Regions from separate parts of the Nocardiopsis sp. NPDC006198 genome, predicted to be linked through region 4. Evidence: riboswitches for the same ligand, from Rfam matches in the RefSeq annotation. Region 4 holds a riboswitch; each other region holds the start of a gene.
What was found. Region 4 has a riboswitch for thiamine pyrophosphate ahead of thiO (glycine oxidase ThiO). Riboswitches for the same ligand answer to the same signal wherever they lie in the genome.
Positions count from the first base shown of each region.

Region 1 (4,699 bases), on a different contig from region 4:
GGCTTGGGGATGCGGGACACCAGTGTGAGGGCGTTCTGGAGGTTGCGCCCGTACTCCAGCATCTCCGCGTGGGTGCGGTCCGCCATCTCCTTGATGTCGGCGCCCGCCACGAACACGCGCTCGCCGCCGTAGAGCACCACCGCGCGCACGGCGGGGTCCGCGGAGACCCTCGTGGCGGCCTCGGCGATCTCCGCCGTCAGCACGGCGTTGAGCGCGTTGACCTTCGGCCGGTCCAACCGGATGACGGCCACCGCCGGGTGGTCCGGATCGGTCTCCACGCGCACGAACTCGCCCACGAACTCCACCTCTTCCACTTCGACGTCACTGTCCGGGCCACCTAATCACCCGGGTCAGGAGAACAGCAGCACCAGGGTGCCGAGCCGCGCGGACAGCGCGTACGCCCCCGCGAGCAGCAGGGCCGCACCCGCGAGCAGGAGCGTGTCCCCGACCCGCCAGCGGCTCTCCCTGGCCCGTGTGCGGGGCCCGGTGCCGAACGCCCTGGCGTCCATCGCCGTCGCCAGCAGGGTCCCCGTCCGGATCGACCGCACCAGCAGCGCGAACAGCCTGCCGAAGAACAGCGTGACCATCCGCACCGGGTTGCGCCCGGCCTCCAGTCCGCGGGCCCGCCTCGCCAGGGTCACGGTCCGCCACTGGTCGGCCAGCAGGGGGATGAGCCGCAGCGCCGCCAGCACGCCCATGGCGGGGCGCTCGGGCACCCTCAACCTCTGCACGAGCCCGTCGGCCATCTCCGTCGGATCGCTGCTGACGGCCGCGAGGAGGCCGGGGAGGGCGATGGCGAGCAGGCGCACCGCGGCGCCCAGCGCCCCCTCCGCGCCGTGCTCGCCGTACAGGTAGTTGACCAGCCCGCTGGAGAGTCCCATGAGCAGGAAGGGGCCGCCGAGGACGAGCAGGGTGCGCCGGTCGATCCCGCTGAAGGGCAGGACCAGCAGAACGCCGGCCAGCACCACCCCGCCGGTGACCGCGTCCACGGCGGGGACCAGTCCGAGCCCCAGCAGCAGCGCGGCCAGCAGCTTGGCCGCCGGGTTGAGCCGGACGAGCCAGCGGCGCGCTCCCCCGGCGCCCGGCGCGTCCGGGGTGGGGACGCCGCCCCTGCGGCCCCGGTCCTCCGAGACGCTCACAGCTCCGCCTCCCCCACCGTGCCCGGGACCGCGCGGCCCCCCGCCACACGCACCCGCACGTCCGCGAAGTGCCGCAGGAGAAGTTCGTCGTGGGTCGCCACGACGACGGCGCACCCCTCGGCCCTCAGCCCGCCCAGCAGCTCGACCAGCTCCGTCCACGTCCGGGTGTCCTGGCCGAAGGTCGGCTCGTCCAGGACGAGGACTCCGGGCGCGTGCGAGGGGCCGGAGCTGAGCGCCGTGGCCACCGACAGCCGCCGCTTCTCGCCGCCCGAGAGCGTGTAGGGGTGGGCGTCGGCCAGGCCGGTCAGGCGCAGCCGCTCCAGCAGCTCGTCCACCCGCCGCTCGGTCCCGGCCCCGTCCGCCCCGGCCCGCCGCGGGGCGAACCGCAGCTCGTCCCGCACGGTGCCGGTGACGAACTGGTCCTCCGCGTGCTGGAACACGGTGCCCACGTGGCGGGACAGGAGCCGGGCGGGCCATCGCGCCAGCGGCCGCCGGTCGGCCTCCGCCAGGGGGCCGCGCGGCAGGACCGCGCCCCTGTGGGGTCGGGAGAGCCCCGCCAGCAGGGTCAGCAGCGTGGACTTGCCCGCACCGTTGGGGCCGGTCAGGGCGGTCGCCGTACCGGCCGCGACGGAGAGGTCCACCCCCTCCAGCACGGTCCTCCGGGGCGGGGCGCCCGCCCCCAGCTGGAAGGGGGTGCGCGCGGCGACGCCCACCGCCTCGACGCGGGGGCCGCCGCCCGGCGCGGGGGCCGGGCCGGGGGAGGGCTCGTGCCCGGGGACCCACACGCCCTGCTCCGCGAGGGAGCGCCCGTGCGCGGCGAACACGGCCGCCGGATCGCCGTCGGCGACCACCCCGCCGCCCGGCTCGACGACCACGACCCTGTCCACCAGCCCGACCACGTCGGCGACCCGGTGCTCGACCAGGAGCAGGGTCGCCTCGGTCTCGGCGAGCAGGCGTTCCAGGACACCGCGCACCAGGGCGGCCCCGGCGGGGTCGAGGTTGGCGGTGGGCTCGTCCAGGAGGAGCAGGCGCGGGCGCATGGCGAGCGCGCCGGCGACGACCAGGCGCTGCTTCTCACCGCCCGACAGCGCGCCGGTGGGGTGGCGCCGCCCGTACGGGAACCCGACCGCGTCGAGCGCGTCGTCCACCCTCGGCCAGATCAGGGCGGGGTCCACCCCCAGGTTCTCCGGGCCGAAGGCGACGTCGTCGCCCGCGCGGGCCATCACCAGCTGCGTCTCCGGGTCCTGGCCGACCAGGCCGACGCCTCCGCGGCCCCGGTCGGCGGGGAGGCCGTCGACCAGCAGCGTCCCCTCCTGGTCGCCGTTGAGGGCGCCGTCGGGGCCGGTGAGTCCGGCGAGGGAGTGCAGCAGGGTGGACTTGCCCGCCCCGGAGGCGCCGAGCAGCAGCACGCGCTCACCGGGCTCGACCGTGAGGTCCACCCCGCGCAGGGCGTACGACTCGCGGCCCGCGTGGCGCCACCCCCAGCCGGACAGCTCGACGCGTGCGCCGCCCCCTCCGGGGGGCCGGAGGGGGGGCGGTGCCGCGGGGTGCTCCGCGGTCGCCCCCGAGGGGCCGCGGCGGTCGTGGTCGGCCACGGGTCAGCCCCTGGCCGACGGGAAGGGGGCCAGCGCGCCCGACCTGGCGAGCGCGGTGGTGAGGAGGCGGGCGCCGACGCCCGCGATGACCGCCGAGCTGATCACGACGATGACGCCGTAGACGAGCTGGAAGTGCAGGGGCCAGGTCACGTTGTAGACGAGGTTGTCGCGAACGGCCGGGGAGAGGCCGGCGGCGGCCGCCGCGAGCACTGCCGCGCCCATGCCCCAGCGCCGGTAGCCGAAGGCGAGGAAGACCAGCTCGGGGAGGAGGCCCTGGAGCGTCCCGTCGATGATCACCATGACCCCCCACTGCGTCCCCAGCACCGCCGACACCAGGGAGGCCGCGATCGAGGTGAGCAGTGCCGCGCCGGGCTTGCGGACGACCAGTCCGCCGAGGACGCCGGAGATCAGCCACATTCCGTAGACCGCCGCCTGCGCGGGGGGAAAGCCCACGAAGAGCGGGGTCGTGACCGACCAGACGATGTTCCAGAGCCAGAAGACGACGCCGACGGCGACGCCGATCACGGCCGCAACGACGATGTCGACGGTGCGCCAGCCGCGCAGCCGTCCGAGGACGTCGCGCCAGAATCCGGTACGCCCGGTCTCGGTGCTCATCAGGTGGTGTCCCTTCGTCGGGGTGGACGAGGGCCCATGTGGCCAAGAGCGACGCCGGAGGACGTGCCGCGCGCCGGGTCCGTCCCGGGTGCGCGGGAGCACGCCGCCGGAGACGGGTTCCTAGGACTTCCTTCGCTGGCATGACCCAGATCAGGTGTGTAAGGGTCTGCGGCCGGGTGCCGCACTCTCAGCGCTCACGCGCTCCCCTGTCGGTTTCCCTCCATTATGCGTCAACAACGGGGGCCGCGGGGTGTTCCCTCCCCACGGCCCCCGTTCCCGCCCCCGTCCGGCCGCGCCCGCCGGCGGGCGCGGTCAGGCGTCGCCCTCGTCGTCCCCGCCCTTGGGAGGCGTCGCCGACGGGTTGCCGAACGCCTTCGGCGACGGGGCGAAGCCCTCGGCCGGAAGGTCGGCCGTGGCCCCGCGCATGGTGGCCTGCCAGATGGGGCCCGGCAGCGTGCCGCCGTAGACGATGCCGTAGTAGCGCCCGCCGATCGTCACGCCCTGGAGCGGGTTCTCCTCGCCTCCGCGCATGTCGCCGACGACCACGGCCGACGCGAGGTTCGGGGTGTAGCCGGCGAACCAGGCGTAGGCGGCGTTGTCGGTGGTGCCGGTCTTGCCCGCGGCGGGGCGGTCGAGGCCGAGGCCGTTGGCGGTGCCGCCCTTGAACGTCTGCTGGAGCAGGTGGTTGACCCCGTCCGCGACGTCGCGCTCGACCCTGCCCTCCTCGCAGTCGGTGCGCGCCTCGACCTCCCGGGTGCCCTCGGCGCCCTCGCGGCCGATCCGCACGGAGACCACCGGGACGGGCTCGCAGTAGGTGCCGCGGGCGGCGAACGTGGCGTACGCGTTGGCGACGGTCAGCGGGGACACCTCCTGGTCCCCCAGGGTGAAGGAGCTCCAGACCCCCAGCGGTTGGCCGTCGGCGCGGTGGATGCCGACCCGCTCGGCCATCTCCGAGGTCTCGCAGAGGCCGACGCGCTTCTGGAGCTGCGCGAAGTAGGTGTTCACGGACCCCTTGGTCGCGCTGATCATGTTGTGCCGGCCGCCGTCGCTCTCCCCGGCGTTGCTCACACTCCACCCGGACATCACGCCGCCGTCGCAGTTCTCGAGCCCTCCGACCGAGACGCTCTCGGGCGAGGAGAAGCTGGTGCCGTAGCCCAGCCCGGAGTGCAGGGCGGCGGCCAGGGTGAACGTCTTGAACGTCGACCCCGCCTGGTAGCCGAGCGAACCGCCGGCCTCGCTGTCCACCGCCAGGTTGATGGAGGTCGTGCCGAGCGCCTCGTCGTCGAACCCGTAGCGCAGGTTCTGCGCCATGCCCCGGATCCGGCCGGTGCCGGGCTCGACGACGGCCTG
Region 1 covers NZ_JBEXSY010000020.1:84,145-88,843, reverse strand. Annotated here, with positions in the region: gene ABZ234_RS16100 (enoyl-CoA hydratase-related protein) at 1-314, opposite strand, end outside; gene ABZ234_RS16095 (energy-coupling factor transporter transmembrane component T) at 351-1,139, opposite strand; gene ABZ234_RS16090 (ABC transporter ATP-binding protein) at 1,136-2,632, opposite strand; gene ABZ234_RS16085 (ECF transporter S component) at 2,738-3,349, opposite strand; TPP riboswitch at 3,460-3,567, opposite strand; gene ABZ234_RS16080 (transglycosylase domain-containing protein) at 3,662-4,699, opposite strand, start outside.
Region 1: it holds a riboswitch for thiamine pyrophosphate, as region 4 does, so the genes downstream of both, ABZ234_RS16085 (ECF transporter S component) here and thiO (glycine oxidase ThiO) in region 4, are expected to answer to the same signal.

Region 2 (4,699 bases), on a different contig from region 4:
CCACGAGCTTCTTCACCGCCTCGTCGAGCCCGTACTCCTCCAGGCAGGGGCTGCAGCCGTCCAGGTGCTCCCTGATCTGCTCGCAGTTGCGCTCCTCGAGCTCACCGTCGATATAGGTGTAGAGCTTGTCGAGCACCTCGCTGCACGGGGTGTCGCTGTGTTCGCCGTGACCGCCGCTCATCGCAGATCTCCTCGATCCGACCCGTCCTGACCCCCACCAGCGGACGTTCCCGAGGCGACGCCGGCGGCCGCGGCCGCCCTCGCCGGCAGGAAGCCGCGCTCCGCCGCGTACTCCTCCAGGTGCGACCGGAGCTGGCGACGGCCTCTGTGCAGACGGGACATGACCGTCCCGATCGGCGTCCCCATGATCTCGGCGACCTCCTTGTACGCGAAGCCCTCGACGTCGGCGAGGTACACGGCGATCCGGAAGTCCTCGGGCAGCTCCTGGAGCGCCCTCTTGACGTCGCTGTCGGGGAGGTGTTCGAGCGCCTCGGCCTCGGCCGACTTCAGACCGGCCGCGGTGTGCGACGCGGCCTGGGCCAGCTGCCAGTCCTCGACGTCCTCGGTCCCCGCCTGCTTCGGCTCCCGCTGCTTCTTGCGGTAGGAGTTGATGAAGGTGTTGGTGAGGATGCGGTACAGCCACGCCTTGAGGTTCGTCCCCTGTTTGAACTGGTGGAACGAACCGAACGCCTTGGCGAAGGTCTCCTGGACGAGGTCCTCCGCGTCAGCGGGGTTGCGTGTCATCCGCAACGCCGCGGAGTAGAGCTGGTCGAGGAAGGGGAGCACGTCCCTCTCGAACCGCTCGTCCCTCTCCTCGGCTGTCTCCTGGCCCTGTTCCAAGCCCGTCGGCCTCCTCGCACTGGTCCCAGCTGGGGCATCCATACCCCAACGATACGGTCCCGTGGCCCTGACCCGCGCACCGCCACCGCGTGGCGGCGACGCCGTCTCCCCGCGCTCGAGACATGAACCGGCAGTCGGCATGCTCTGACGACCCTCCTCATAGGACTTTCGTCCGCCCCGGACGTCCGCTTCCGGTGGCGGTGTGGAGGACAACAACGTTCGCGCCGGGCTGATTCCGCGCCACCGGGGGGACGAAGGTCCCTTACCCGCCCGAAATTGTCGTTTGCCTCGGTCATCGGAGGTGAGGCATGGCAGAGTGCGGGTAGGACCACTTGAAGGATGGGAGAGGAGCGCACGTGCAACCGTCCTCAACCCCTGCCTCCGAACGCCCCCGCTCGCCCGCGGCGCAGTTCGCCACCCCCGACCGCCTCTCGGACTACTGGCGGTTCTACTGGGCGGTCGCGGAGGCGCAGATCGCCCGCTGGCTCCCCGAGGCACCCTCCCGGCTCCTCGACGTGTCCAGCCCCGACTACCAGGGCACCCCGCGCGCGGTGGCCGCCGGCCACGACGTCGTGACCCTGCTCCCCTCCGCCGACATGGCGGTGCGCCGCCCGCTCACCCTCGTCAACGGGCGCGCGGTGGTGCCGCGCCCGGCGCGGCGCGGACGCCTGCGCCACGTCGTCGGGGACTCCGCCTTCCTGCGCAACTTCGCCTCCGAGGTCTTCGACGGGGTGATCGCCGACAACCGGGTCCTGTCGCGCCACCTGGCCACCGAGTCCTCCGTCGCGGAGGTCGCCAGGGTGCTGCGCCCGGGGGGACGCGCCCTGCTGTGCGTGGACTCCGTGGTGCTGGGCATGGCGCTGCTCGCCGAGCAGGACTGCTGGCCGGAGCTGAGCCACGCGCCGAGCGCGGACGTGCTCCTGGTCCCCTGGCCCGACGGTTCCATCACCCGGTGCTTCACCGCCGAGCAGCTCACCGAGACGCTCTCGGACGCGGGTCTGGAACTGGAGTGGATCAAGCCCCGCACGGTGCTGTCCGCCTCCACGGTGGAGATGATGCTGGCCCGCGACCCGAGGTCGATGGGACGCCTGGTGGAGATGGAGCTGCGGGCGACCGAGTCCGACGACTACGTCGGCGTGCACCTGGTCGCCAGCGCCCGCAAGCCCGGCTGAGCGGCGTCCTCCGTCGGCGTCGCGGACGGGGGCGTCCGCGGGAACTCACACGTGGTGCGGGGTGGCCGGGGGGACACTCCGGCCTTCCGCACTCCGCGAGCGGCCCGCCCCCGGTCTCCCGGGGGACGGGCCGGGCCCGCGGACGCCTGACCCGCCGGGGCGTCCGCGGCACACGCCCTACTCGGCGAGGGGGAGGTACACGCGTTTGCCCTCTTCGGAGAACTCCGCCGACTTGTCGGCCATGCCCCGCTCGATGGCCGCGACGGTGTCCAGACCGTGCTCCTCCGCGTAGCGGCGCACGTCCTGGGTGATCTTCATGGAGCAGAACTTGGGCCCGCACATGGAGCAGAAGTGCGCCGTCTTGGCCGGTTCGGCCGGCAGGGTCTCGTCGTGGAAGGACCGGGCGGTCTCGGGGTCGAGGGACAGGTGGAACTGGTCCTGCCAGCGGAACTCGAACCGCGCCCTGGACAGCTCGTCGTCCCACTCCTGGGCCCCGGGGTGCCCCTTGGCCAGGTCGGCGGCGTGCGCGGCGAGCTTGTAGGTGATGACGCCCGTCTTGACGTCGTCGCGGTCGGGCAGCCCGAGATGCTCCTTGGGCGTGACGTAGCAGAGCATCGCCGTGCCGAGCCAGCCGATCTGCGCGGCGCCGATCGCCGAGGTGATGTGGTCGTAGCCGGGGGCCACGTCGGTGGCCAGGGGGCCGAGCGTGTAGAACGGCGCCTCGCCGCACAGCTCCTCCTCCAGGCGCACGTTCTCCGCGATCTTGTGCATGGGGACGTGCCCGGGGCCCTCGATCATCACCTGGACGTCGTGCGCGCGGGCGACGTGGGTGAGCTCCCCCAGGGTGCGGAGCTCGGCGAACTGGGCCTCGTCGTTGGCGTCGGCGATCGACCCGGGGCGCAGCCCGTCACCGAGGGAGAAGGTGACGTCGTACTCCCGGAGGATCTCGCACAGCTCCTCGAAGTGGGTGTACAGGAAGCTCTCCCTGTGGTGGGCCAGGCACCAGGCGGCCATGATGGAGCCGCCCCGGGAGACGATGCCGGTGACCCGGCGGGCGGTGAGCGGCACGTACCGCAGCAGCACCCCCGCGTGCACCGTCATGTAGTCCACGCCCTGCTCGCACTGCTCGACCACGGTGTCCCGGTAGACCTCCCAGCTGAGCCGGGCCGGGTCCCCGTCGACCTTCTCCAGTGCCTGGTAGATGGGCACGGTGCCGATCGGGACGGGCGAGTTGCGCAGGATGCGCTCGCGGGTCTCGTGGATGCGCCTGCCCGTGGACAGGTCCATGACGGTGTCGGCGCCCCAGCGGGTGGCCCACACCATCTTCTCGACCTCCTCGGGCACGGAGGAGGTGACGGCGGAGTTGCCGATGTTGGCGTTGATCTTGACCAGGAAGTTCTTGCCGATGATCATCGGCTCGGACTCGGGGTGGCACCGGTTGGCGGGGATGACCGCGCGGCCCAGTGCCACCTCGGAGCGGACGAACTCGGGGTCCACGCCCTCGCGTTCGGCCACGAAGCGCATCTCGGGGGTGAGGGTCCCGGCCTTCGCGCGGGCGAGCTGGGTGGACGCGCCGCCGACCGTCCGGTGGTCCCCGGCCCAGGCCAGGCGGGTCGGGGGAAGGCCCCGGTGGACGTCGACGGACACGGCGTCGTCTGTGTAGGGGCCGGAGGTGTCGTACAGGTCGAAGTGGCTGCCGTTGCTGAGTCCCACCCTGCGCCGGGGCACGCGGAGCGTGTGCCCCTCCGGGGTCACGACCTCGCGATAGACCTTGGATGATCCCATGATGGGACCGGTGGTCACCCGGTGAACGGCGGTGTCGGAACCTCTGGTGGAACTGACGTCACGACCGTCGGTAGCCGTCATGGCATGCCTCCCTACGTCGGAATTACCCGAACAGGTTCTGCGGTCGGCGACACCGTCGAGTCACCCTCTCAGCCCGCCATGGCGCGAGCTCCCGCGTTGCGTATTCACATGTGTGGGCACGTCGAGCGTGCCGCGGCACCTCGATCCCGGTGCCGGGGCCCTTCGGCCACGCACACCATACACAGGGCCGCCCCCGCCGTGTCCACCGTCACAGGGGTCAGAAAAGTGTCCCCGGTTCGCCACCCCCGGTGTCGGTGAGGGGTTCGAGCAGGTCGGGACGGTTGTTCTTGATGGTGTTGACGTCGGTGGACACCTCGTCGACCGCGAACCGGTCGACGGGGGTCTCCCCCAGCAGGTGCGCGAGCTCGTCGGCGCCCGAAGCGGGATCCAGCCAGGCGGCCCAGTCCTCCGGCGGCACGACGACCGGCATGCGCTCGTGGATGTGGTCGAGCCCGGGCGCCGCCCCGGTGGTGATGACCGCACAGCTCCACACCCAGGCGGCGGGGTCGTCCTCGGGCACCTCGGGGTCGCGCCAGCGCTCGAAGATGCCCGCCATCGCCAGGGGGCGGTCGTCCCGGTAGTGGATCGAGTAGGGCTTCTTGTCGGCCTTGGCCTTGCGCTTCTTGTGCTGGGGGTCGGTCGCGGGCGAGGTGCTGGCCTGCACGGTGCCGTCCTTGCCGACGAGCTGCCACTCGTAGTAGGCGTCGGCGGGCAGCAGGCACCGGCGGCGGCGGTAGGCGGTGCGGAAGGCCGGCTTGTCGGCGACCGTCTCGCTCCGGGCGTTGATCATCCGGTAGCCGACGTTGCGGTCCTTGGCCCAG
Region 2 covers NZ_JBEXSY010000082.1:11,225-15,923, forward strand. Annotated here, with positions in the region: gene rsrA (mycothiol system anti-sigma-R factor) at 1-181, opposite strand, end outside; gene ABZ234_RS30920 (sigma-70 family RNA polymerase sigma factor) at 178-840, opposite strand; gene ABZ234_RS30925 (methyltransferase) at 1,197-2,012, shown strand; gene thiC (phosphomethylpyrimidine synthase ThiC) at 2,190-3,878, opposite strand; TPP riboswitch at 3,872-3,983, opposite strand; gene ABZ234_RS30935 (SOS response-associated peptidase) at 4,096-4,699, opposite strand, start outside.
Region 2: it holds a riboswitch for thiamine pyrophosphate, as region 4 does, so the genes downstream of both, thiC (phosphomethylpyrimidine synthase ThiC) here and thiO (glycine oxidase ThiO) in region 4, are expected to answer to the same signal.

Region 3 (4,699 bases), on a different contig from region 4:
CGGAAGCCGTCCGCCGTGAACTGGAACTGACCGGTACGGAGCCCCTGGGCAAGGAGGACGTCGACCGCGTCCTCGACCTCGCCAAGGACGCCGCCCACTCGGTGGCCCGCCCCGCCGCCCCGCTCACCACCTACCTGCTCGGCATCGCCGTGGGCCGGGGCGCCGACCCGGTCCGGGCCGCCGAGGTGTTGAGCAGGCTCGCCCTCTCCCACAAGGACGACTCCTGACCACTGCCCGCCCACACGCGCCTGCGGGGACCGGAGCGTCCGGAGGGCGGGCGTCCCCCGGCCCCCGGTGAGGGGGCCCCGGGGAGCGGGGGACACGGCTCCGCCGCGTGTTGCCGCGATTTCCTGGCGACACCGCGCGGTGTCCACTACCGTCGGCACGACCCCCCCGGACCGCCGGACCCCGCCTCGCCGTGCCGGTGGCGCCGGGCCGACGCGCGCACCGAGACGGAGACCCCCGTGGACCTGCTGCTCGACATGGCCGGAGTACTGAGCGGCATCGTCTGGGGTCCGCTCGTCCTCCTCCCGCTGCTGCTGGTCACCGGGGTCTACCTGACGATCCGGCTGCGGGCGCTCCAGTTCACCCGGCTCGCCCACGCCCTGTGGCTCGCCCTCGTCCGGCGGGAGGAGGTCGGCGAGGACCTCAGGGGCGACATCTCGCACTTCCAGGCCCTCAACACCGCCCTGGCCGCGACGACCGGCGTCGGCAACATCGCCGGGGTGGGCCTGGCCATCGGACTCGGCGGACCGGGAGCCCTCTTCTGGATGTGGGTCACCGGCGTCCTGGGCATGGCCACCAAGTACAGCGAGGCCCTGCTCGGGGTGAAGTACCGGGTCACGGACGAGAGGGGCGAGCAGGCCGGCGGCCCGATGTACTACCTGCGCCGGGGCCTCCCCGGAGGGCTCGGCGTCCTCCTCGGCTGCTCGTTCGCCGTCTTCGGGGCGGTGGCCGCCTTCGGCATCGGCAACGGCACCCAGGCCAACGCCGTGGCCGAGGCGGTCAACGACGCCACCGGCGCCGACCAGCGGGCCGTCGGCGTGGTCCTGATGCTGCTGACCGCCGTGGTCGTCCTCGGCGGGATCAAGGGGATCGGCCGGGTCGCCTCCGCCGTGGTCCCGTTCATGATCATCGGCTTCGTCCTCATGAACCTGCTGGTCCTGGCGGTGCACCACGACCGGATCGGCCCCGCCTTCGCACTGGTCCTCGGCGACGCCTTCACCGGCACCTCCGCGGCGGGCGGGTTCGCGGGCGCCACCCTGATGTACGTCATCCGCCAGGGCGTCTCCCGCGGCATCTTCTCGAACGAGTCCGGCATGGGCACCGGCGCCATCGCCGCCGCCGCGGCCAGGACCGACCAGCCGGTCCGCCAGGCCCTCGTCGCGATGACGCAGACCTTCGTCGACACCGTGATCATGCTGACCCTGACCGCGATGATGATCATCACGACCGGGGTGTGGCAGGACCCCGACGCCGCGGGGGTGGAGGGCAGCGACAAGGGGGTCCTGCTCACCACCTCCGCGATGGAGGCCGGCCTCGGCCGGATCAGCCCGGACCTGGCGGGCCTGGGTCCCGTGTTCGTCGCCTGCGCGGTGGTGGTCTTCGCCTACACGACCATCCTCGGCTGGGCCTACTACGGCGAGAGGTGCGTCGTGTACCTGGCGGGGCGCTCGCTCGTCGTGCCCTACCGGCTGCTGTTCATCGCGGTCGTCTACGTCGGCGCCACGGCGCAGATCGACGCGGTGTGGCTGTTCAGCGACATCGCCAACGGCCTCATGGCCCTGCCCAACCTGATCGGGCTGCTCCTGCTGTCCCCGGTGGTCGTCGCGGAGACGAGGAAGTTCTTCGCCCACCCGGACTGGCGGGACCCGGACGCGGTCATGGAGCCCGTACGGGGGTAGCGGCACGACCGGCGGCCCGCCGGGCCCCCGGCCTCCGCGAACGCGGCCGGGCCCGGCGGAGGCGGACGCGCCGCTCCGCCGGGCCCGGTCCCGCGGGGGAGGGCGTCGGTGCCGCCCCCCGGTCGGCGGGTCCTACTTCCACCAGGCGTGGAAGTGGTGCACGGGCCCCTGCCCGCCTCCGGCGTCGATCTCGTCCGCCCGCCGGAGCGCCTCGGTCAGGTAGACCTTGGCGTCGCCCACGGCGGAGGCCGTGTCCGGCCGCTGCGGAAGCAGGGCCGCGATCGAGGAGGACAGGGTGCACCCCGTGCCGTGCGTGTTGCGGGTGCGGACCCTCGGCGAGCGGAACTCGACCGGGGCGGAGCCCTTGGCCACGAGGATGTCGACGCAGTCCTCTCCGGCCAGGTGGCCTCCCTTGAGCAGGACCGCGCGCGGACCGAACTCCAGCAGCCGGAGGGCCTGCTCGTGCATCGCCGCCAGGTCGGCCGCCTCCGGCTCGTCCAGCAGGTCGGCCGCCTCGGGCAGGTTCGGCGTGACCAGGTCCGCCCGGGGCAGCAGCCGGGTGCGCAGCGCGTCGACGGCGGAGGGCTCCAGCAGGCGGTCGCCGCTCTTGGCCACCATCACCGGGTCCACCACCACGTGGGGCAGTCCGTGGCGCCCGATCGCCTCGGCGACGGCCTCGGTGACCTCGGCCGTGCCGAGCATGCCGACCTTGACCGCGTGCACCGTGGCGTCGGAGAAGAGGGTGTCCATCTGGTGGGCGACGAAATCGGCGGGGATCGGGTGGACCCCGGTGACGCCGCGCGTGGACTGGGCGGTGAGGGCCGCGACCACGGTCATGCCGAAGGCGCCGTGTGCGGAGAAGGCCTTGAGGTCCGCCTGGATCCCGGCGCCCCCGCTGGGGTCGCTGCCGGCGATGGACACGATGTTGTACGCGCTCATGGGCGTTCCTTCGCTAGTACGAACTAGGGCAGGTTCGACGGGTGTGCTCTCAGCCGGTGGACTCACCGGCACCCCGCGCCGTCGGGGCCGCCGCGTGGGCGGCCCCGCTCAGTGTGCGGCCGACCCGAGGGGGTCGGCGTATGTGTTCCGGACGCGCGGACCCGAGGGGCCCGTACGGCTGCCGGCGCCGTTCAGAGGGTGGGGGCGTTGTCCGCGGACCGGGCCTTGAGCAGCTTGCGGACGCGGACGATGACGAACCACAGGAACAGCAGGGCGATGACGACCAGCACGATGTTGCTGATGAGGCCGCTCCACTGCACCAGGATCGGCTTGATGGCCGGGCCGAAGGCGTAGCCGAGTCCGATCCAGATCGAGTTCCAGACGGCGGAGCCGATCACGGTGTACACGGAGAACTTGAGGATGGGCATCCGCTCGATGCCGGCGGGGACCGAGATGAAGCTGCGCACCAGCGGCACGCACCGGCCCAGGAGCACGGCGAGGCCGCCGAAACGGGCGAAGAAGCGCTCGGCCTTGTAGAAGTCCTCGACCTCGAGCAGGGGGGTCTTCTCCACCAGCCACTTGGTGCGGTCCCGGCCCAGCAGGGCGCCGATCGCGTAGAAGCCCCAGGCGCCGACCAGGCAGCCGATCGTGGCCCACAGGATGGCGAGCCAGACGTTCATGTGCCCGTCGTAGGCGAGGAAGCCCGCACCGGGCAGGACCGCCTCGCTCGGCATCGGGGGGAAGAAGGTCTCGATGAACAGGGCCACGCCGACGCCGGGCTCGCCCAGGGTCGTCATCAGGCTCAGCACCCAGCCGATGAAGCCCTCGTACTCGTGGACGACCTCGCCTTCCATCGCCAGGTTCGACGCCGTCCACAGATTCGCTGTCATGAGAAGTGGCTTTCCGTTCTTTCCGGTCGGACGCCGGCCGCGACGCGGGCGGCCTCGGCCCGGGAGCGCTTGCGGCGCTCCCAGACGATGGCCGCGGTCACGATCACGAAACCGGCGACGATGAAGACGACTGTCACAGGGACGTCGGTGGGGGTGACGACCTCGCGGGACTCGGTCTGCCACGGCCACAGGGCGCGCAGCGAACCGGCCATGAGGCCGGTGAGTACAACGAGGGTCATGTGTTGGAAGTTCTCCAGGAGGTGCTGGAGCAGCTTCACGAACAGGGACAGGCCGGTGAGCATGCCCAGGGCGAAGACGGCCAGGTAGGCGATGTCCAGGTCGCCGACCGCGCTGATCGTCGGCTCGTAGAGCCCGAGTGTGAGCAGGATGAAGGAGCCGGACAGCCCCGGCAGGACGAGCGCGCAGACGGCCACCGCGGCGGCGAGGAAGACGACCGCCGGGTGGGTCGGCAGGTTGGCGCCCGGCAGCCCGGTGAGCACGAAGGCGGCCACGGCGAACACCAGTGCCACGGCGTAGTGCCCGGCCCTCCAGGGGCGGCCCGCCCCGGAGTAGGGGATCCACAGGCACGCCAGGACGAGGCCGAAGAACAGGGCGTAGGCGTACCGGGTGTAGGCGTCGACGAGCGGCGCCAGGAGGAGGGCGGCCAGGACCAGGAACACGGCCATGCCGACCAGCGCGGGAACCAGGACGCTCCAGTCCACCTGTCGGAACTGCTCCTGCGCGCGGGCCCTGCCGCGCCCGCGCGGGACGTCCGTGACGTACCGCTTGATCCCGCTGACCATGTGGCCCGCGCCGCCGATGAGCTTGTCGTAGAGGCCGACGATGAGGGCGACGGTCCCGCCGCTGATGCCCGGAAGGGCTTCGGAGGCGCCCACGGCGCCGCCGCGCACCGCGTCGAGGAGGTAGGAGCCTGCGGAATTGGCCATCTGGGTGGTTGGACGCTAC
Region 3 covers NZ_JBEXSY010000011.1:113,316-118,014, forward strand. Annotated here, with positions in the region: gene ABZ234_RS10640 (DUF6457 domain-containing protein) at 1-227, shown strand, start outside; gene ABZ234_RS10645 (sodium:alanine symporter family protein) at 465-1,904, shown strand; gene thiD (bifunctional hydroxymethylpyrimidine kinase/phosphomethylpyrimidine kinase) at 2,037-2,843, opposite strand; TPP riboswitch at 2,832-2,929, opposite strand; gene ABZ234_RS10655 (DedA family protein) at 3,035-3,733, opposite strand; gene ABZ234_RS10660 (DUF368 domain-containing protein) at 3,730-4,680, opposite strand.
Region 3: it holds a riboswitch for thiamine pyrophosphate, as region 4 does, so the genes downstream of both, thiD (bifunctional hydroxymethylpyrimidine kinase/phosphomethylpyrimidine kinase) here and thiO (glycine oxidase ThiO) in region 4, are expected to answer to the same signal.

Region 4 (4,699 bases):
AGCCCCCGTACGTGCCGGGCGCGGGGGTGGCCGGGACCGTGGTCCGGGTCGGCGAGGGGGTGGCCCCGGAGAGGGTCGGCGCGCTGGTCGTCACCGACACCGGCCGTGCCGCCCCGGAGGGGGGCGAGCCCGTGCCCCCCTTCGGCGGGTACGCCCAGCGGGTCGCCGTCCCGGCGTCGGGACTGGTCGACGTCCCGGAGGGCCTGGCCCCGGAGCAGGCGCTGGCACTCCTGCACGACGGGCCCACCGCCCTCTCGCTGGAGCGCAGCGGCGGGTTCGGCCCGGGCACGTGGGTGCTCGTGCTGGCGGCGACGGGCGGGGCCGGCAGCCTGGCGGTCCAGCTCGCCGCCGCGGCCGGGGCGCGCGTCGTGGGCGCCGCCCGGGGCCCGGAGAAACTGGCCCTCGCCCGTGAGATGGGGGCGGAGGCGGTCGTGGACTACTCCGAGCCCGGATGGGTGGAGCGGGTCCGCGAGGCCACCGGCGGCGCGGGCGCCGACGTGGTCCTGGACGGGAGCGGCGGCGACCTCGGCGAGGCGGCGTTCGGCGCCGTGGCCGACGGCGGACGCTTCCTCTCCTACGGCTCCGCGGGGGGCCGCTTCTCCGAGGTGGACGCCGGGGAGGCGGAGCGCCGCGGGATCGAGGTGTTCGGCCTCTTCGACCTGGAGGACGGGAAGGAGGGTCGGAGCGGCGCCGTGCGCCGGATCCTGGAGATGGCCCGCTCCGGGCGCGTGAGACCGCATGTGGGGCTGACGCTGCCCCTGGAGCGGGCGGAGGAGGCCCACCGGGCGCTGGAGGAGCGCCGGGTCCTGGGCAAGGTGCTCCTCGTGCCGTGAGGGCGGTGGGGCGGACCACCGGTCGGGCGCAGGCGGTCGCGCCGCCGGGGGCGGGGCCGACCGCGGGGCCGCTCCCTCCCCCGGGGGCGGGGCGGCGTCCTCGCCCTCCCGGGGTCCGGCGGGGCCGGTAGGCGCCGCTCAGCCCCCGGTGCGGGCGGTCAGGCGCTCGCGCAGCCCGGCCGCGGCGGCCCGGGGGTCCTCGGCCTCGGTGATCGCGCGCACGACCACGACCCGGCGGGCGCCCGCCTCCACCACCGCGTCGATGTTGGTCGCGTCGATCCCGCCGATGGCGAACCACGGGCGGTCCGTGCCCAGCGCGGCGGCGCGTTCGACCAGGGACAGGCCCGCCGCGGGACGGCCCGGCTTGGTGGGGGTGGCCCAGGTGGGCCCGACGCAGAAGTAGTCGCTCCCGGCCTCCTCGGCGGAGGAGGAGGCGGCCGCGATGTCGTTGTTGGAGCGGCCGATCACGGGGTCCGCCCCGATGATGTCGCGGGCCATGGGCACCGGCAGGTCGCGCTGGCCCAGGTGCAGGACGTCGGCGCGCACCGCGCGGGCGATGTCCGCGCGGTCGTTCACCGCGAGCAGGGCCCCGTGCCGCTCACAGGCCTCCCGCATGACCTCCAGGGCCGCGATCTCCTCGCGGGCCTCCAGCCCCTTGTCCCGGAGCTGGATGATGTCCACCCCTCCGGCCAGGGCCGCGTCGGTGAACTCGGCGAGATCACCGCGCCCGGTCCGGGCGTCGGTGCACAGGTACAGAAGGGATGCGTCCAGGCGCTTGCGCAGGCTGGTTCCGTGGCTGGTCCTCACCCCGCCCACCCTAGGCCCTCGCCGGCCGGCCCCCGAGGGGAGGCCGCCCGACGGCGCGCCGCGTCCCGGGCCGTGTTCCGCGGGTCGTCCCGGGCCCGCGTCCGCGGACCACGCGCTAGAAGGCCATGCTCTGGGCGCGGCGGCGCACCTCGGTGCCCCGGTTCTCGCGCATCGCCTGGATGGGCGTGCCCGGCAGGGTGTCGTCGGGGGTGAAGAGCCAGCGCAGGGCCTCCTCCGTGGAGAAGCCCGCGTCGGTCAGCAGCACCAGGGTCCCGGGCAGCCCCTTGACGAGGTCGTCGCCGTCGATGAAGGCGGCGGGGACGGACAGCTGCCCTCCGCGGACCACACCCATCATGCGGTTCTCGCGGATCAGGGTCTTGATCCGGTTGGGGCTCACGCCGAGCGGCGCGGCCGCCTCCTTCAGGGTCAGCCACTCGCCGACCAGCGTGTCTATGTCGATGTCGCTTCGTGTCACCCTCCCAATCTGCCACATCCGCACGGGGCCCGGACACCTTCCGGCGCCGCGGGGGCCGGGCGCCGTGGAGATCCCCACCACTGCCACGCATTCCGGGAGGAGGTTCTAGGATGGGGACAGACCTCTGCACATCCCGCGGGAGCCGGGTGGGACCCGGCTGAGAGGGAGGCTGTGAGCCTCCGACCGCACGAACCTGATCCGGGTCATGCCGGCGAAGGGAGTGGGAACAGCGCCGTGCGCACGAAGAACGATCCCCGCCGCGAAACGATTCGTCCTACCGGTGGCGGCACAGGGGACGCGCCGGAACGGACCGTCGTCGTGGTCGGCGGCGGCCTCGTGGGGAGGGTCACCGCCTGGCGGGCCGCCCAGGAGGGCCTCCGCGTCACCCTGGTCGAACCCGACCCCGTGACCGGCCCCGCCGGCGCCCGTGCCGCCTCCACCGTCGCGGCGGGCATGCTCACCCCGGCCACCGAGGCCGTGTTCGGCGAGGAGCCCCTCATGGAGTTCGGGGTCCGCTCCGCGGGCATGTACCCCGGGTTCGTCGCCGAGCTGGAGGCCGCCGGCGGGATCCGCGTGGGCTACCGCACCACCGGGACCCTCCTGGTGGCCTTCGACCGCGACGACATGGCCGTCCTCACCGACCTGCACCGGCTCCAGGAGCGCCTGGGCATCGCCACCGAGCGCCTGACGAGCCGCGAGTGCCGCCGGCTGGAGCCGGTGCTCGCCCCGTCCGTGCGCGGCGGCGTGCTCGCCCCCGACGACCACTCCGTCGACCCCCGGCTGCTGCTGCGCGCCCTGGCCGCGGCGGGCGGACGCGCGGGAGTCACCGGGACCGCCGGTCGGGCGGAGGAGGTCACGGCCCCCGGCCCCGGGGGCGCCCGGCTGGGCGTGCGCCTGGACGACGGCCGGGTCCTGCCCGCCCACCAGGTCGTCCTGGCCGCAGGCTGCTGGAGCGACCGCGTCAAGGTGCCCGAACCGGTGGTGCCGCCGCTGCGCCCGGTCAAGGGCCAGCTCCTGCGCGCCCGGGTGCCGGCCGGCGAGCCGCCCCTCGTCGGCCGCACGGTCCGGGGCCTGGTGAGGGGCTTCACCACCTACCTGGTGCCGCGCGCCGACGGAGAGGTGGTCATCGGCGCCACCCAGGAGGAGCTGGGCTACGACACCTCGCTCACCGCCGGGGGCCTCTGGCAGGTCCTGAGGGACGCGCGCGAGCTCGTCCCGGGGGTGACCGAGCTGGAGGTCACCGAGACCTGCGTGGGCCTGCGCCCGGGCTCACCGGACAACGAGCCCCTGCTGGGGCCGACCCGGGTCCCCGGCCTGCACCTGGCCGCGGGGCACTTCAGGCACGGGGTCCTGCTGACCCCGGCCACCGGGGAGGCCATGGCGCGCGCCCTCACCACGGGCGCCCTGCCGGAGTACGCGCGCAGGTTCGCCGCGGACCGGGTGTCCGGCGACGCGCACACGACGACGTGGGAGTAGGAGAGGCAGTGCAACTCATCATCAACGGCGACCTCCGCGAGTTCGCCGACGGCACGACCGTGGAGGCGGTCGTCCGCGACCTGACCGCGCCGGGCGGCGGCACGATCCCCGGCGGGATCGCCGTGGCCGTCAACGACGAGGTGGTGCGCCGGGCCGCGTGGGCGGACGGCGCGCTGGGCGCGGGCGACCGCGTGGACGTCCTCACCGCGGTCCAGGGAGGCTGAGCATGAGCGCACACGGAACCGGACGCGTCGAGGACCCCCTGGTGATCGCCGGGACCTCCTTCGGCTCGCGGCTGATCACCGGCACCGGCGGGGCGCCCTCCCTGGAGGTGCTGGAGGAGGCCCTGGTGACCTCCGGGACCGAGCTGACCACCGTGGCCATGCGCAGGGTCTCCCCCGGCGCCCAGGGGTCGGTGTGGGACGTGCTGTCCCGCAACAGGATCCGCGCGCTGCCCAACACCGCCGGGTGCTTCACCGCGGCGGACGCGGTGCGCACCGCCCGGCTGGGACGCGAGGCCCTGGGCACGGACTGGGTGAAACTGGAGGTCGTGGCGGACGAGCACACCCTGCTGCCCGACCCGGTGGAGCTCCTGGACGCCGCCGAGCAGCTGGTGGACGAGGGGTTCACCGTCCTGCCCTACACCAACGACGACCCGGTGCTGGCCCGGCGCCTGGAGCAGCTGGGGTGCGCGGCGGTGATGCCGCTTGCCGCGCCGATCGGCTCCGGGCTGGGGATCCGCAACCCGCACAACCTCGAACTGATCGTGGAGGGCGCGGGGGTCCCCGTGATCGTGGACGCCGGGATCGGCACCGCCAGCGACGCCGCCCTCGCGATGGAGCTGGGCTGCGACGCGGTCCTGCTGGCCACGGCCGTGACCCGGGCACAGGACCCGGTGCGCATGGCCGCCGCGATGCGCGACGCCGTCCGGGCCGGCCGGGGCGCCCGCCTGGCCGGTCGCATCCCGGTGCGCCGGCACGCCCTCGCGTCGTCCCCCGCGGTGGAGTAGCGCCCCGGCGCGGCCTGCCGCCGCGCACGCCCGGGGGGCCGCCGACCGCGTGTCCCGTCCCTCCGGGGCGTGACGCGCCCGGGGCCGGGGCGCACGGGG
Region 4 covers NZ_JBEXSY010000031.1:62,984-67,682, forward strand. Annotated here, with positions in the region: gene ABZ234_RS20840 (zinc-binding dehydrogenase) at 1-833, shown strand, start outside; gene thiE (thiamine phosphate synthase) at 972-1,640, opposite strand; gene ABZ234_RS20850 (Rv2175c family DNA-binding protein) at 1,756-2,133, opposite strand; TPP riboswitch at 2,241-2,353, shown strand; gene thiO (glycine oxidase ThiO) at 2,383-3,591, shown strand; gene thiS (sulfur carrier protein ThiS) at 3,600-3,815, shown strand; gene ABZ234_RS20865 (thiazole synthase) at 3,818-4,600, shown strand.